2 regions of the Leptospira yasudae genome follow, and region 2 is predicted to be linked to the other one. Evidence: riboswitches for the same ligand, from Rfam matches in the RefSeq annotation. Region 2 holds a riboswitch; the other holds the start of a gene.
The links. A riboswitch is a leader RNA that binds a small molecule or an ion and turns the genes downstream of it on or off. The one in region 2 is predicted to bind cobalamin.
Positions count from the first base shown of each region.

Region 1 (8,020 bases), on a different contig from region 2:
AATTTTGCAACTTCCAGATGACCGAAGTAAGCCGCGAGATGAAGCGCGGACCAACCGTCCTTGGAAAACGAATTGATCGAATCTGCAGAACTCGAAACGATCTTTTTGACTTCCTCCAAATCGCCGAGCGCCGCGGCTTCGAACAGATTCCGCTCCGGATGAATCTCGTAAATCTCTTTAGAAATATCTAATTTTCCATAATAGAGTGAAAATAATACAGGAGTGATTCCTTCTTCCGTTACACTTTGGAACAGACTCGGATCTCTTTTTAAAAGACCGATAACCTTCGCCTTGAGTCCGCTCGCGATTGCCTGAAAGATTTCCTGCATAACACACCGTCGCTTTTTTGTGAGAGGATTAAATCCCGTTTTCGGAAAAAATTCAAGAGAATTATTTCAATTCGATAATATCGTACGGCTGCAGATCGACCGAGATCGGATTCGGGGTCAAGAGTGCGTTTCCTCGTTCCGTGTCGAACATCGTCACGCCCGGTTTCTGAAACTGGGTATTCCCCACGTATAAAATCTTATCGGATGCGAGAAGAATGCTCGAAAGACTCGCATCGTAGCTCGACGGAATGGTGAGAAGCGTGGCAAGTTTTTCCCCCGTGGCCGGATTAAATACCTGAAGCGTTTTCGTAAAACCCGAATCCAGCACGGAAGCGTATCCGATCGAATCCGATTTCACCTGAACGGTAAGGATGTCGCCGCCCGCGACGGCTTCGGAATAAAGCAAACGGGAAACGAAACTCCGCGTCGACAAACGAAACGCGCTCACGCCGCCGTCGATCTGACTCAAGAAACCCATTCTCCCCGGAGTCGCGATCACAAGATGAGGTTCTCCGAAAAGATCTACGAGCTGCGGTTTATTGGCGGGATTGGAACTGGGAAACGTATAAACGCCCAGGACCGAATCCGTCGCGATGCTGATCTCGACCAAAAGAGAAGTCGTGTTCGGCGGAAAATAACCGGAAGGATCGTTGCGATCCAATCTTTGAATGCAGACAAAGAGAGAATCGCCCACGATTTTCATTCCGTTCATTTCGGGAATCCCGTCGGGAGCGCCTCCTGTGGAAAACGTTTCCGCGTAACCTCCGAGATCGATCGAACCCGTGACGGTCAAATACGTCGGGTCGACGATCAAAAGACGATTGGAACCGTAAAGGCTCACGTATGCTTTGGAAGCGCTCGCAAATTCCATGTCGACCGGATTGACTTTCAAACCGAGGGAAAGCTCCGCGATCGTCGCAAAACCGTAGTTAGGTTCCAAAACCTGAATGCTGTCCCGGTTGAGTCGGTTTAAAACGAAAACTCTTCCGATTCCAAAACGAGCCACGGCGTCCGAATGAATCGGAGTCAAACCGGGATATGAGTACAACAAAGAGGGATTTACGACCTTAAAACGCCCACCCCCTCCGAAATCGGTCGTAACGACTCCGATATTGCCGGGAGAATTCAGCGTCAAAAGAAGACTCAAAAAAGAAGGCCTTTCAATATCCCTGCAAAACACATTCAAAAAAAAGAATACAATTAAAATCTTAAGTTTTGAATTCATCTCAAAACCTCATACTCAGAGTCGCATACCAGCTTCTCCCCGGAAGAGGATAACCGATCAGATCCGAGATTCTTTTGTCCGTAAAATTCTTCACCTCGAAGGTGAGAAGGAATTCCTTTGCGGGAGCCGATTCCTTTACGTTTCCGAGAGAATCCTTTACGGGTTCTCCGGGCTCCGAAAATAAAACCCATGTGAAAAAATAATTCCAGATTTGTCTCGCGGGAATGTAGTTCACGTATTCGTTCGTTCTATCCCGAAACACCGCTCCTATATACAACAATTCGATCCCCGTTTCCAATTTCTTACCCTTCCAAGAGAACGTGCTGGAAAATTCGTGTCTCGGTCTCAAAGGAAGAATCTTTCCGTGCAGATACGGGGACGAAGAAGCGTTGACCGCATCCTGATACGTATAATTGAACAGGAACTTAAAACCGTATTTCCAATCCTCTCGATGGGAGAATTCGACGCCTCGAATTCTCGCGGAGTCCACGTTTTCGGGACGAAGGGTAAACTGAGAATTGGGAAGAAACAGGATCATATCCTTGATGTCTTTGGAAAAATACGAAACGCTCGATTTCGTTTTTAAGAAAGAATGATCGGTTTTGAATACGAAACCGGCGTCTCCGTTTCCGCTTTGTTCCGGTTTCAGATTCGGATTTGCGATGACGGTTCCTTGTTCGCCGAACATTTCCAAAAAGGAAGGAATTCTATATTGTTTGGAAACGTTCGCCTGAAACTGAACGTCCCAATTCTCCCGTTCGAACAACTTCCAAACAAAACCGAATTTAGGATTCGTGAATCCCGTCTTTTTTTGATCGCTTGCGAGAGGATTCTCCCTTCGATACCAAGGTTCTTCCGATGGAAAGCGGTCTTTGTATTGATCCCAAGTCACGGAGGGAATCAACAAAACCTTCGCTTCAAAAAGTCGGATCTCGTCCTCCAATCGAAAGGAAGAATACGTTCTTTCCTTCAACGGTTCGACGCGGCCGACGATGTTGGAAGGAGTCAGACGTTCCCGGTCGAAGGTTTCCTTTTCCAAAGAAGCGAAACCGCGTATGATCTGATAATAATCGGTAAGATACAGGGTCGGCATCACTTGAACGCCCATCTGACGGATCTCCGCTCTTGAGTTCGGCACTCCTTTGGAAAACTCGGAAGCGGGATCGAACAAATCGTCCTTGGCCGCGGTATAAAAGCTTCTCGTTTCCAATCGAAACGAATCGATCAGCAATCCTTTCGTATCCGTCGCGAACGAACCCGTATATCGATCGTATTTCCGATGGACCTGATTGGTCTGATTCGAGCCTGGTCCGGGTAAACCGTGAATTCTATGATTGAAGTCGTTTAATAATTTCAGTTCCGTTTTGCCGATCCGGTATTTGAGGGTTCCGAAAAGAGCGGCCCGTTCGAACGAAGCGTTCCTTCTTCTGTCAACGGTATCGTCTAACGTGTTTAAAACGACCGTACCGTGATCGTTTTTAAAGGAGAAGTTCTGATCCGATTTTTCGCCGAGCGCCAAAAAACTCGCTCCGACACCGTTGTAAGTTCCCGTGTGAGATACGCTCGCCTTTCCCGTGTTAAACGAACCTCCCCCGATGTTGATTCGAGTGCGCGGTTTGCCCGTATCCTTTCTCGTAACGAGGTTGACCGAACCTCCGATCGCCGAACCCGAAAATCCGATCGGGTTTCCCGAGCGATAGACCTCCACGCTTTCCAAACTGTCAAAGGGCAAATCCGCGAGATTGACTTCTCCGCCTTGGGAATTATTGATCGGAATTCCGTCCAAATAAATCCGGGATTGGTTCGGATTGGTTCCTCGGATCGAAAGAGTGGAATACGAACCCAACCCCCCGAACGAACGAACGCGCAGACCGGCCTCGCGTTCCAAAACCTCGGGCAAAGAAGTATAACGCGCCGAGGTTTCGTCTAGTTTGATCGCGGATTGAAATCCGCTCGGGTTGGACCTGAAATTTTGGGAACCGGAATCGGGAATCTTTCCGACCACTTGAACGGTTTCGGCTTTTTGAACGGAATCCGTTTTTGGCGCGGAGGGAGAATTCGAATTCTGTTGAGAATAAACGTTCGAAACGCCGAAAAATAAAAACAGGATTATAGAATATTCTAAAATTCGAATGTAATTATTCTGTCCCATTTTTCGCCCGGGAATGAAGGGAAAGAAAAACCGGAAAATCCGAGCGGGGTTTCGAGTAAACGAAAGCCTATTTTTCAAACCCGACCTTAACTCCCGAAAGTCCCATCAGTTTGTTCGGCTTGTTAGGTCTTCTGGCTTTCGCCGATTTCGCATCCTTCCCGCGTCATAACGCAGTGGTTTTATTGCAAAATCTCTAAAGGCGATTACAGCTGCGGGTTCAGCTCCGGATTTAAACCGGATTCCCTTCCTCTTGGAGGATGAACAAGCTTCCGTTCCAAGATTTCCGGGCTATACTCCGCGAGCAAGAGAATTCTAAACGAAGAATCCGAGAACGCAAAAGTTTGCGTTTTCGGATAAACTTCGAAAGAAAAAACGGGACTTTTTGAAAAGGCATTGCCGATCAAAAAACGGCCCGATCGGCATTCGAAAAAGCTTCAAGCCCCCGGAAGAATCGTTCCGTCTTCGGAAATCTTCGGCCCCTTGCCGGGGAAATCTTCCTTGGTGAGCTTTTTCATCAGATCGATGGTTTTCTTTTCGGGATCGTATTCCGGAATCGAAGCGGAGTCCAACTGCAACGGAATGATCTTTCCTTTTACGAACTTGCCTTGAGCGTCCACTTCCGCTTCCAACACGAGAGAATAACCAACGATTCCTCTGGACGACAAAGCGCGGTATCCCATAAAGTTTCCGAGAGAATACGCGATCAGTCTTCCTTTATACAACTCCATCGCGCGCACTAAGTGAGGACCGTGACCGATCACGAGATCCGCGCCCGCGTCGATGAGAGAATGACTGAACTCGACTAAGTTTCCTCTGTATTCTCCGTAAAAACGTTCCATCTGATTTTTAACGTGAAGAGCCGGACCGCCCTCCGCGCCTCCGTGAAAGGAGATGAACACGAGCTGCGCTTTTTTCTTCGCTTCTTTGACGAGTTCCACTCCCTCTTCGATTTCGTTTACGTTGTTATGCGACTTCAAATGGGAGAATCCGATCCACGCGATGGAGACGTTTTTCACGTTCATATACGTGATCATTCCCTTCTTACCCGTATAACGGATTCCCGCGTCGGAAAGATTTTTCTGAGTGTCGTCGAAACCCTGCTGGTGAAAATCCAAGGAATGATTATTAGCAATGCTTAAAATATCAAAACCCACGTCCTTCAAAACCTTCGCGTAGGAAGGAGGCGTTCTGAAGGCGAAGATCATTCTTCTCGAAGTGTCCTTGGACGTGTTCGGATAGTTGGTCAACGTGCTTTCGAAATTTCCGAAAAGAATGTCCGCGCCTTTCAGATAATTCTCCACTTTGCCGAATAAGAACGATCTCGGATCTTGGATATTCAACGGCTCTGGAAAATTCGTACCGGGAACCATGTCTCCCACGGCTTTGATTTTGATCGTCGTGTTCGCCTGTGGATCGGCGGAAAGAACGGATGAAAAAAGAAATAAAACGGATACGACGGAAAGAAATACGGACTGTTTCATGTCCTTTCATCAGTTTCAAGACGAAGATCCTCGTAAAGCAGAATTTCTATCAAAGGAATCGCGCTTCTTCCCGATACGATATATAGAATGGAACGCATCCCCTGCAATACCTGCGGCTCTTTCGAGTTCAAACCGTTATTCTCCAAATCCAATCATAAGAACGAACTCTTTCACATCGTACAGTGCAAACGTTGCGCTCTCGTTCAAGTAAGCCCTCAGCCTTCTCCCGAAGAAGTCGCGTCCTACTATTCGGAAGAATATTTTTTAAAACGAAGCGACCGAGGATATGATAACTATTTTTCGGACGGAATCCGAAGCGAGATCTCGCGCGTATTCGGACTCAATCTGAAGGACTTGGACTTCGAGTCCTGGGAAGAATCCTTGTCCGAACCGAAACGTTCTCTCGACGTCGGCTGCGCGGCCGGTTATTTCGTGGATTACATGCAGCAAAGAGGATGGGATTCGCACGGGATGGACATCGCCGAAGCTCCGGTAAAATTCGCACGCGAGAAGCTGAAACTCAAAGTGGAGCGGATGGATTTTTTAGAATGGAAGCCGTCTAACGCGGAACGATTCGACTTAATCACCCTTTGGGCGTCGATCGAACATCTCCACAAACCGAAAGAAACATTAGAAAAGATTCATACACATTTGAAACCGGGAGGAAGAATCATACTTTCCACGTGTCGATGGGGACTTCTCGCCAAACTTCAAGGACCTTCCTGGAGATACTTAAACGTTCCGGAACATCTCTACTATTATTCTCTTCCGGGAATCGTTCGACTCTGCGAATCGATCGGTTTTCAAAAGAAAAAACACGTCACGTACGGAAGCGGATTGACCGCAAAAAAAGACGCGTCCGTATTTTATAAGACCTTAAAGTGGATTGCGGACCCGGGCGTGAAATTTTTCGATCAAGGGGATATGATGGCCCTTTGTTTCGAAAAACGTTAACGGTCGTTCGAGAAACCGGCCGGGACATAAAAAAGGTTCGTTTCCCGGATTTTTTTCGTCGATTACTTCAGAAAATTCTAAAATACCATCTCGCAAAGACAAGACAAGAAATAAATTTCTTGCGGCAAATTCGCCGGTAAATACAATAATTTCTTCGATTGAGGTTCGCTTTGAAGAATACGATTGAAAAGAACGTCGTCCTTGGATTGATCGTCGTCGTATTTTTAAACACGGTCATCGCCGGTGCGACTTTTTACGGACTCAGACAATCCGAAAACCTGAAGAAGTGGGAAACGCATACGCAAGAAGTCATCATTCATCTGGAGGAAACCCTTTCCTCTTTCAGCGAACTTCACTCCGCGATCCGCGGTTATATTCTTTTTAAGGACCGATCCCTTTTTGAAAACTTTTACAAAAATAAAACCACAATCTATGAAAATCTCGAACAAGTTCGAAACTTTACCGCGGACAATCCCGTACAACAAAAACAGATCGCCGTTATACGTTCGTTAGTCGATCAAAAACTCGCTTATTTGGAGGAACAAGTAATCCAAAGGGAAATGCGCAGCCTAGCGAGTTACAGCATTCCGTTCCGTTCTCCGCAAGGAATTCCTCTTACCGAAAAGATTAGAAACCTTTTGTACGAAATGAAAGCGGAGGAATTCCGTCTGTTGGCGATCCGTCAAAAGGACTCCGAACGAAATCTCGCGATCTCGACCACGTTGGTGTTCTTAGGAATCGCCTTGAATCTTTCCTTTATCGTAGTTCAGAATCTGCTGATCTATAAGGAAAGCAAGCGCCGCAAAACCGCGGAGAGCGTTGCGGAACGATCCAACGAGGATCTAAAAAAATATTCCAAACAACTCGAACGTTCGAACAAGGACCTCGAGGCGTTTTCGTATTCCGTTTCCCACGACCTTCGGGCTCCAATCCGAGGAATATCAGGATTTTCTAAAATTCTAATGGAAGATCATGGAAACGAACTCGACAATGAAGGCAGAAGAATTCTAAACATCATCTCCCAAAATTCGGAGAATATGGGTCAACTCATCGACGATCTTCTGGAATATTCCAGACTAGGAAGAAAAGAGATCACGTTTTCCGTTGTGAATATGAAGATGATGGCAAAAAAGGTTCTCGAAGAAGTGTCGAATTATTATCCCGATATCAGGATGAATACCGTGGTGGGCGATCTTCCACAGGCAAGGGCGGATTCCGGTCTCCTGAAACAGCTTCTTTTCAATCTCGTTTCCAATTCCTTCAAGTATTCCAAAAAGAAGGAACAACCGAAAATCGAAATCGGTTCCTATCAAAACGGCGGCGAAACGGTTTTCTTCGTCAAGGACAACGGGGCCGGATTCGATATGAAATACGGACACAAGCTTTTCAATATGTTTCAAAGATTGCATCATTCGGATCAGTTCGAAGGTACCGGCGTAGGTTTGGCGATCGTCAAAAGGGCGGTCGAAAAACACGAAGGAAGGGTTTGGGGAGAAGGCAAATTGAACGAAGGCGCCTGTTTTTATTTTACGTTAGGAGTTCATGAAAATCATGAATAATCTTCAGGACAATCTGATTTCGATTCTTTACGCCGAAGACAATCCGCAGGATTCCGAACTCACTCTAAGAAGTTTAAAAAAACATAATCTAACCAATCAGGTAAAACTGGTCCGCGACGGAGAAGAGGCGTTGGAATATCTTTACGCGACGGGACGTTACGAAAATCGGGATAAAAATCAACTCCCTTCCCTCATTCTTTTGGATTTAAAGATGCCGAAGGTGGACGGCATAGAGGTTTTGCGTAAAGTAAGAAGCGAAGAACGCACCAAAATGATTCCAGTGGTCATCCTCACGTCTTCTGCGGAAGAAAAAGACATCG
Region 1 is NZ_QHCU01000003.1:210,388-218,407, reverse strand. Features, by position in the region: gene DLM76_RS09745 (ankyrin repeat domain-containing protein) at 1-329, opposite strand, end outside; gene DLM76_RS09740 (YncE family protein) at 391-1,554, opposite strand; gene DLM76_RS09735 (TonB-dependent receptor plug domain-containing protein) at 1,556-3,706, opposite strand; cobalamin riboswitch at 3,811-3,987, opposite strand; gene DLM76_RS09730 (CapA family protein) at 4,141-5,187, opposite strand; gene DLM76_RS09725 (class I SAM-dependent methyltransferase) at 5,275-6,141, shown strand; gene DLM76_RS09720 (sensor histidine kinase) at 6,312-7,700, shown strand; gene DLM76_RS09715 (response regulator) at 7,693-8,020, shown strand, end outside.
Region 1: it holds a riboswitch for cobalamin, as region 2 does, so the genes downstream of both, DLM76_RS09735 (TonB-dependent receptor plug domain-containing protein) here and DLM76_RS17010 (CbtB domain-containing protein) in region 2, are expected to answer to the same signal.

Region 2 (8,020 bases):
TCCATATTAAACCGACTTCCGGAACGGTTTCCGCAAACCAAGTTCGCGATCTGCTCCGTTCCGGGCGGAATCGAAATTTCTTCCCAACAAGAAAACGAAATCCCCGTATTCGGAGATCGGGAATCGGCAAAAGCCCATCTGACCGCGGAGGACGCAAACGGAGGGGCGTTTACGGAGAATTCTCCCGTCCTGGTGAATTGTCCGAACTGCTTTCATATGCTGAAGATACAGGTTTCCGGAAACTACGCCTGCCCGGCCTGTCATTCCAAGTTTTTCGTAACGAAGGACTGGCGCACTTCTCCGTTCGAAAGATTATTATAATATTCTTACATTTCCTCGAAGAACTTGATGGTTTCCAGAACTTCGACGGGGACGTTTCCCGCTTGAAAGTACGGATTGTATCTTTTTTTGATTCCGGAAACGAGTCTGCGTTTTCTGGCCTCGAAAGAATCCATGGACTCCTTGAGGATCGGATTCTTCTGCAACTCGCCGCGAAGCTGCGGAGAAAACGGAACGTAACGGTTGAGTATGTCCCTCGAAACGCGATTGAGTCTGAGTTTGCCGGAGGATTCGAACAGAATCCAATACGAATAATCGCTAGCGAACAAGTCCTTTAGATTTTTCTTATATTTTACCAGCTGTTGATCGATTCCTTTTTTCGCGTCGGGCGTCAAAGCCGGAGACTTACGGTAATTCTCCAGATACAAATAATATTCCGAAGTCAGCGAAGGAGGGGAAGAATCCTTCCATTTTCTTCCGCGGACGGTTCGTTCGATTTCCCAGCGGAATTCTCCGAGGGTTCTCGTGATCGCAAGAGTCATGTTCTCGTTTAAGATCTGCGGAAATACGAGACGTCCTCTCGACGAAAGTCCCGAAGTGATTTCCTGCCAAAGAACGCCTCTGCTTCCGAACACGGGAAGAATGATACAATCGGGACAGATTTCCTTCATTGCAAGTTCGGGTTTGCCCGGAGTCTGTTCGGGTTCGAAAGAGATCTGTCTGTAAAAAAGATGCTTATCGATTTTATGAACGTGATCGACGACCGCGTTCAGTTTTTCCGGGGTCACCAAGAACGCATCCGTCTCTCCGTACATCTGATCTTCGGAAAGAATCGGATACGCGAGGTTCGGATTGGCGGATACTCCGATCAGACCGTTGAACAATAAATTGCTGAGTTCCCAATCCAATAAATGAAGAAGGTCTTCGATTCCGCTGTCGCCCGCGAATTCGTCCGTTCCGGTTTTACGCAACATCGTCGCGCGCACTTGTTCGTACGATTGCGCCAAGTGATTTCGCGAAGGAATTTTCTTTCCGGAAAGAATGAGACCGAGCCATTCCGGTAAAAAATACACGGCGATCTTATGATTGGAAGGATTTGCATCCTGAGTATAACCGCGGATCTTCTGAAGAGTTCCGTAGAGCTGAACGATTCTTCCCGCCGAAAGAAGATTCTCGTCCATATAAAAGAAGTATAAAAACAGAAGAACCGCTTTCGGAACCGGACCGATGTCCGATCTGTATCTCGCATAACAAGCGGAGTACAGTTGAATGAAGGTTTGAATTTCTTCGGGTTTGTGTTCCTTGCGGACAAGACCGGGATGTTCCTTAAAGGCTTGCACCCTTCGTTGAATCTCGGACGTGGCCGAGTTCCCCATCGCCGCGTAGTTCAAAATCTGCGTTAGACTCCCTTGAAATTCTTCGGGAAGAGCGATATCTTCCTGAGCGCTGACGCCGCCCATTTGAATTCCGCCCCAAGCCCTCGTTTTTTCCGCGTCTTTTTCGGGAGGAGTCTCGACTTGAATTCCCATATCATTTCCGTTTAAACTGAGGATCTTCGCGTCGAAACGAATCCATTCCTTGTCTTCGCCGGAAAACAATACGTGAATCTTATCCCCGGTCGATACGGGAAACGAATGATACAACTTCTTCGTAAAAACTTTCGCGTGAAGAGTTTTCTGAACGGAGTCCGGACCGGGCGGCCCCGAATACAAAAGTCCGGGGAAGGCTTCTTCCCCATCGGTCAAGAATACGACGGGAATCAATTTTCTCGGATGAGGTCCGAGATCGTGAACGAGATGTTGCAATCTTTTGACGATGAGTGCGTCTCTCCAAGCGGGGAGTTCTCCCTGATGTGCGAGAAACGAAGCAAGTTCCGGAAGAAACACTTCCTGAAACCAAGAGTGAGAATCCGAGATCTTTTGAAGAACGGAGATGGATGCGTGATCCACAAAAGAGTGAATTTGAATCACGTCTCTTCCGTTCATGTAGGTCAGCGGAAGTTTTTTGAGAATTTTAGCGCGCAACGCGGCGCGATGTTTGATCGAATTTCGAAAACGTCTTTCTAGATAATATCCGGCAAGCAACAGGAGAGCCACAAAGATAGTTCCGTTGATGACCGGGATCCAAGAAAATTCCGGCCAGACAAGAATGGGGCGGGCTTGCGCTAAAAAAAACATGCGAACTGTATAAGTTTCTTTTTTTCAGGGTCAAGCAGGATTCTTAGAAGCGATTTCAGTATAAGAACCTGTCCCAAAAAAACTCGGCATCTCACTCCTGTGAGTCGCTCGACGGAGAAAGAACCTTGCAGCTTGATCTTTCTGACAAAGTAAATCGGGTTTTTGGGACGCGCCGTAAAGAATTCTGCAAACAAATTCCAAAACTTCGAACCGATCTTATCTTAGATCAAAGAAAAGAGCGTTTCAACTCGAAAAGATTTTTAGATCGATCGAAAAAATCTTCTTTCCAAAAGAATCGATCCGAATGCTGGTGGAATTACAGTCCATTTTCATGGGATTCATCGACGTCCACGTCGGTGGGAAGACGGTTAGAATCCGTCACGGTATCCGCCGCTGTAAGAGGGACGAAAGGCATATTAAGTCACTGGGGCAACCTGGGAAGGCATGCTGAGTAGGAAGATCTCAAGTCAGAATACGACCCTATGAAAATCCTGAAGATACGTTTCGTCCTCGGAAGTAAGGCGATCCGTAACTTAAAAAAGACAATTTCTCATTAACACGCGTTAGATGCTCCTCGGAGAATTTCTACGCTTACATATCGTTCGTCTTGAAGTTTACTCTGCAAGGAGGAGTATTCTATGCGTACCGTTTCTACGTCCGTGGAACGGAACAAGGATCTTTCCGTGTCATTAGATCCGTTCCTGACCGTATCGTTGATTTTTGTTTCTTTGTTCGTGATTTATATCGTCGGCTTGGAACCGATGCCCGAACTGCACGCGTCGTTTCACGATATACGACACGCGACCGGATTTCCCTGTCACTGAAGATGAAAGGAATCCTTTTACAGAGACTCGTCTTAGGATCTAAGGCGGGTTTGATCGCCGGTTTGACGTACGGAATCTTACTTCAATTCCTAGTCGGACCGTTGATCCTCAAGGCCGAAACTTTCGAAACGAAAACGGAGACGACTTCCGCGCATTCGCATTCTCATGGTACCGGAGTCAAAGCGCACCATCATCACGAAACGACCGTTTCAGAAGGGGATTCTTCCGCTCCTTCTGGGAAACGTTTTTTGTGGACTTGGATCGGCTGCCTTCTTTTGGGTCTTGCCTTCGGGATTCTCGCGACCTTAGCGCATTGTATTTTAGAATTTAGGAATATTCTATCTTCTGAATTCTTTTCTGCGTCCTGGAAACCTTCCCTTTTGATCGCCGTTTCCGGATTCCTGATCTTTTTCGGAATTCCATCTTTGGGCCTTCCTCCGCAACTTCCCGGAGTGATCGGCTCGGAAGAAGACTTCGAATCCAGGCAATTCTGGTGGCTGCAATCGGTCGGTTTGTCTTCGATCGGTTTGATTCTTAGCTTGTATTTGCAGATACGCTTTCCGAAAGAGAGAAGCATAGCACTTCTACTTTGCGTTTTGTTATGGATTCTGTTGTTCGGTTTTCTGTTTTGGATTCCGGGAGTTCCTCCGTATTCGACCGAAACGCCCGTCCCGAATTCACTCCGAGTGGAATTCGTTTTCAACAGTATCCTCGCGAACCTCGTTTTTTGGAGCGTGATCGGATTTCTGGTAACGCGTTTCCTAAGAACAAAACAAAACGTTTTTGTCTCAGCGGAAACGGGAAGGGCGTAAAACTATGAACGGTCTTGGAATTCTCATCGTGGGCCATGGAAGCAGAGAAACTTCCTCCAGTGAGGAATTCGAGACCTTTGTGGAAGGATATCGCAGACTTCATCCCGAATCTGAAATCCGAATCGCTTACGTCGAACTCGCGCAGCCGGATCTAAAAACGGCCTTGCGCGAGCTTGCATCCGCCCACACAAAAATTCTCATCGTTCCCTTATTCTTATTCGCGAGCGGACACGTAAAAAACGACATCGCTCTGATCCTTTCGGATCTCAAAGAGGAATTTCCGAACCACAAATGGATCACCGCCTTACCTTTGGGAATTCATTCGAATATCATAAAATTATTATCCATCCGATCTCGCACCTCTGAACACTTTAAGGAAGAATCCGTTTCCAAAACCGCCGTTATCGTCGTGGGCAGAGGGGCTTCGGACGCGGATGCCAACGGAGATTTCTACAAGGCCGTGCGATTTTTCGAAGAAGCGAATTCCTTTCTCTTCGTCAAACCCTGTTTTATCGGAATCACAAAACCGCTGTTACACGAAAGTATAGAAATGGCGGCGAAACTCAGGCCGGAGCGGTTGCTGATTCTCCCGTATTTCCTATTTGATGGAAAACTAATACAAAAGATTTCTCATATAGCCGGGGAATATTCGCAGAGTCATCCTTGGATTCGGATCGAGGTCGCGCCTCATTTCGGACCCGATCCGATCCTGTATCCGATCCTCGATGAAAGAATCTCGCAGGCTCTTTCGGGCAAAGCCGCTCTTCCCTGCGATCACTGCGAATACAGAGTTTCCATTCCGGGTCTCAAGAACAAAGTCGGCGGACTCAATTCTCTTCTTTGGAGCATGAGACATCTCGAGACGCATACGCAAGCGGCGCCGCACGAGTTTCCGCATCGAAATTTAAAAAAACATATCTACGTTTGCGAGAACGTGGATTGCGCGAGCAAGGGAAGCATTTCCCTGATTCATCGTCTCCGTTCCGCGATCAAAAAACACGGAAGACAAACCGACTTTCGCGTATCGAAGAGTTCCTGTTTGGGAAGATGCGGAGAAGGGCCCACAGTGGTCGTTTATCCGGACGGAATCTGGTATCAAAAGGTCGATGAAAACGACGCCGAAGAATTGGTCGCCGAACACCTGTTTAACGACCGTCTCGTGTCGCGACTCGTAGACAATATCATGCAGTAATGGGAGGAAATCAAATGGCATGTCACGAAGTGGCCGCTCTGCGGTTGGGAATGATGAACGTAATCGGAATCAAGGACGAGGCTACGATCCGTCACGAAAGGGCCGAGATCGGCGAAGACGCGTTAGGCGCTCCGGGACCGATTCGTTCTCTTGCGGAAGCCAAGGACTTGGAATCTCTCATCAAATTTTACGAGGCTTCTCTGAGCGATTTGGAGGAGACGATCTCCAAAACCTCCAAAGACGATCCGAAGATGTCGTATTATCGTTCCCTTTTGATTCTTACCAAAAAGGTGGAACTCGAACTGAAGAATTCCCTTTTGTCCTTTCAGAATCTGTTTCGCGATCTGGAAGAGATGCACGACTTCGTTCACGAAATTTATCCGGCATAAATCGATGGCAAATCCTCCGAAAAAAGCGGTCGTCCAAAACGTGATTCGAACCGAAGGTTCGGCGACGATTACCTTCGTTTCCAAAAGCGGGCCTCTTCATTTTTCAGGAGGTCAATACGTGATCTTCAACTGCGGTTTTATCGCGGAAGAAGGAAAGGAAATCAAACGCGCCTATTCGATCTTTTCCTCGGACGATAAACAGGAAGAGTTTCAGATCCGCATCCAGCCGTTAAACGGGGGATTCGCTTCCCGGTATATTCCAAATCTTGCAATCGGTTCCGAACTCGATTTTTCGGGGCCTTGGGGTAAGTTTATCGCAAACCCTTCCTGGCCCAAAGACGGAAGAATTCTTCTCGTAGCGACCGATACGGGAATCACGGCGATCATCAGTATTCTTCAATCCAACCGATGGAAAGACAAGTTCGAACGCACTGCGGTTCTTTGGTTTTTATCTCCCGCCGACGGATTTATTTCCGTGCAGGAAGTTTTGGACCTGCTACCAAACACATTCCATTCTTTGCATATACTTCCGATTTCTCCGATCGGCGATCGCCTACGCGAAGAAGAATGTCTGCGTGCGGTTACGGAAGAATTGGATTCTTCCATTTTCCCGAACAACGCGTTTTTAGCGGGGGATGGGAAATTGATCCGAATGATCCGAGACGTTCTTTTAGTCCGGGGACTTTCGGAAGAGAACGTCGGATTGGAAACGTTCTTCCATTCGATGCGGGAATCGGAAAACGTTCGACCTTGAAGCGACCACTTTATGGCTACGAAAGAATTAAGAGAAGGATTCACTACGGGAGCTTGTTCCGCCGCCGCGGCAAAAGCGGCCACCCGTCTTCTCTTAAAACGGGAACCCGTTTTGGAAATCGAAACGACTTTGCCTAACAAACGTCAGGTGCTATTTCCGGTCAAACGATGCGAACTCGACGGAGAAGTCGCGATCTGCAGCGTGATCAAGGACGCGGGAGACGATCCGGATTGCACGCACGGAGCCGAACTCACGGCGCGAGTTCGCTTAACAAAAGAGAGCAGAATCGTCCTGAAAGGCGGAGACGGAGTCGCGACGGTAACTAAGGCGGGACTCGGTCTCGAAGTGGGTGAGCCCGCGATCAATCCGGTTCCAAGAAAGAACATCAGCGAAATGATCCTCGAAGAACTCGAAGGAAGTTCGTATAACGGCGCCGAGGTGGAGATCAGCGTACCGGGCGGCCAGGAAATGGCGAAGAAGACGATGAACGAACGTCTGGGTTTGATCGGAGGGATTTCCATCTTGGGCACGACCGGAATCGTAAAGCCGTATTCCACCGCCGCGTTCAAGGCAAGCGTGATCCAAGCCGTTCAGATGGCGAAAGAATACGGAATCGATACCGTCGTATTGACGACCGGAGGCAAATCCGAAAAGTTCGCGATGGATCTTTTGCCTTCCTTGAACGAACTCTCCTTTATTCAGGTCGGCGATTTTATCGGAACCGGAATCAAAACCTCGGTCAAGGAATCCATGCGTCACGTCATCATCGTGGGGATGATCGGCAAGTTATCCAAGATGGCCGACGGAGTGATGATGACTCATAGAGGCGGTTCCTCCGTGAACACGAAATTGTTATCCGAAATCGCGCGATCGATCGGAATCCCGGAACCGATCGCGGTTGAAATTCAAAACGCAAACACGGCAAGACACGTATTGGAAGTCTGCAAAGCGAACGGTTACGAACATATCACCACGAGAATCTGCGAGATCGTCGCGAAGAACTGTTCCAAACACGCGGGAACGAATCTACAAATCTCCTGTTATATGGTGGACTTCGACGGAGTCCTGCTCGGCAAATGCGAGAACTTCTCGCAAAACATAGAATCAACGGAAGGAAATCCCGAACATGAATGACATGAGACAAATGACGTCTCTCGGAAGGGAAATCGAAGACAAATCCTTTTCGATCATAGACGAAGAGGCCGGACCGCATTCTTTTTCAAAGGAAGAATGGGAAGTGGTCCGAAGAATCATCCACGCAACCGCCGACTTCGAATACAAAGACATCACGAAAATCCATAAACGCGCGGTCGACTCCGGGATCGCCGCGTTGCGAAGCGGTTGTCCTATCGTCTGCGACGTGCAGATGATCATCGCCGGTCTCAATCAGGAAAGACTCGCCGCCTACGGATGCAAGACGTACGGTTTCATCTCCGACGAAGACGTGATTCGAACCGCCAAAGAAAAGAACTCCACTCGTGCGATCGAATCGATCCGCAAGGCACATACATTAGGACTTTTGAATGGAGCAGTCCTCGCCGTCGGGAACGCGCCCACGGCCCTGCTTGAAATCGAACGGATGATCCGGGAAGA
Region 2 is NZ_QHCU01000006.1:138,790-146,809, forward strand. Features, by position in the region: gene DLM76_RS16995 (DUF8512 domain-containing protein) at 1-321, shown strand, start outside; gene DLM76_RS17000 (DUF8509 domain-containing protein) at 327-2,456, opposite strand; cobalamin riboswitch at 2,773-2,954, shown strand; gene DLM76_RS17010 (CbtB domain-containing protein) at 3,095-3,280, shown strand; gene DLM76_RS17015 (CbtA family protein) at 3,283-4,092, shown strand; gene DLM76_RS17020 (CbiX/SirB N-terminal domain-containing protein) at 4,097-5,284, shown strand; gene DLM76_RS17025 (DUF3209 family protein) at 5,299-5,673, shown strand; gene DLM76_RS17030 (FAD-dependent oxidoreductase) at 5,678-6,427, shown strand; gene DLM76_RS17035 (cobalt-precorrin-5B (C(1))-methyltransferase) at 6,440-7,561, shown strand; gene DLM76_RS17040 (precorrin-8X methylmutase) at 7,554-8,020, shown strand, end outside.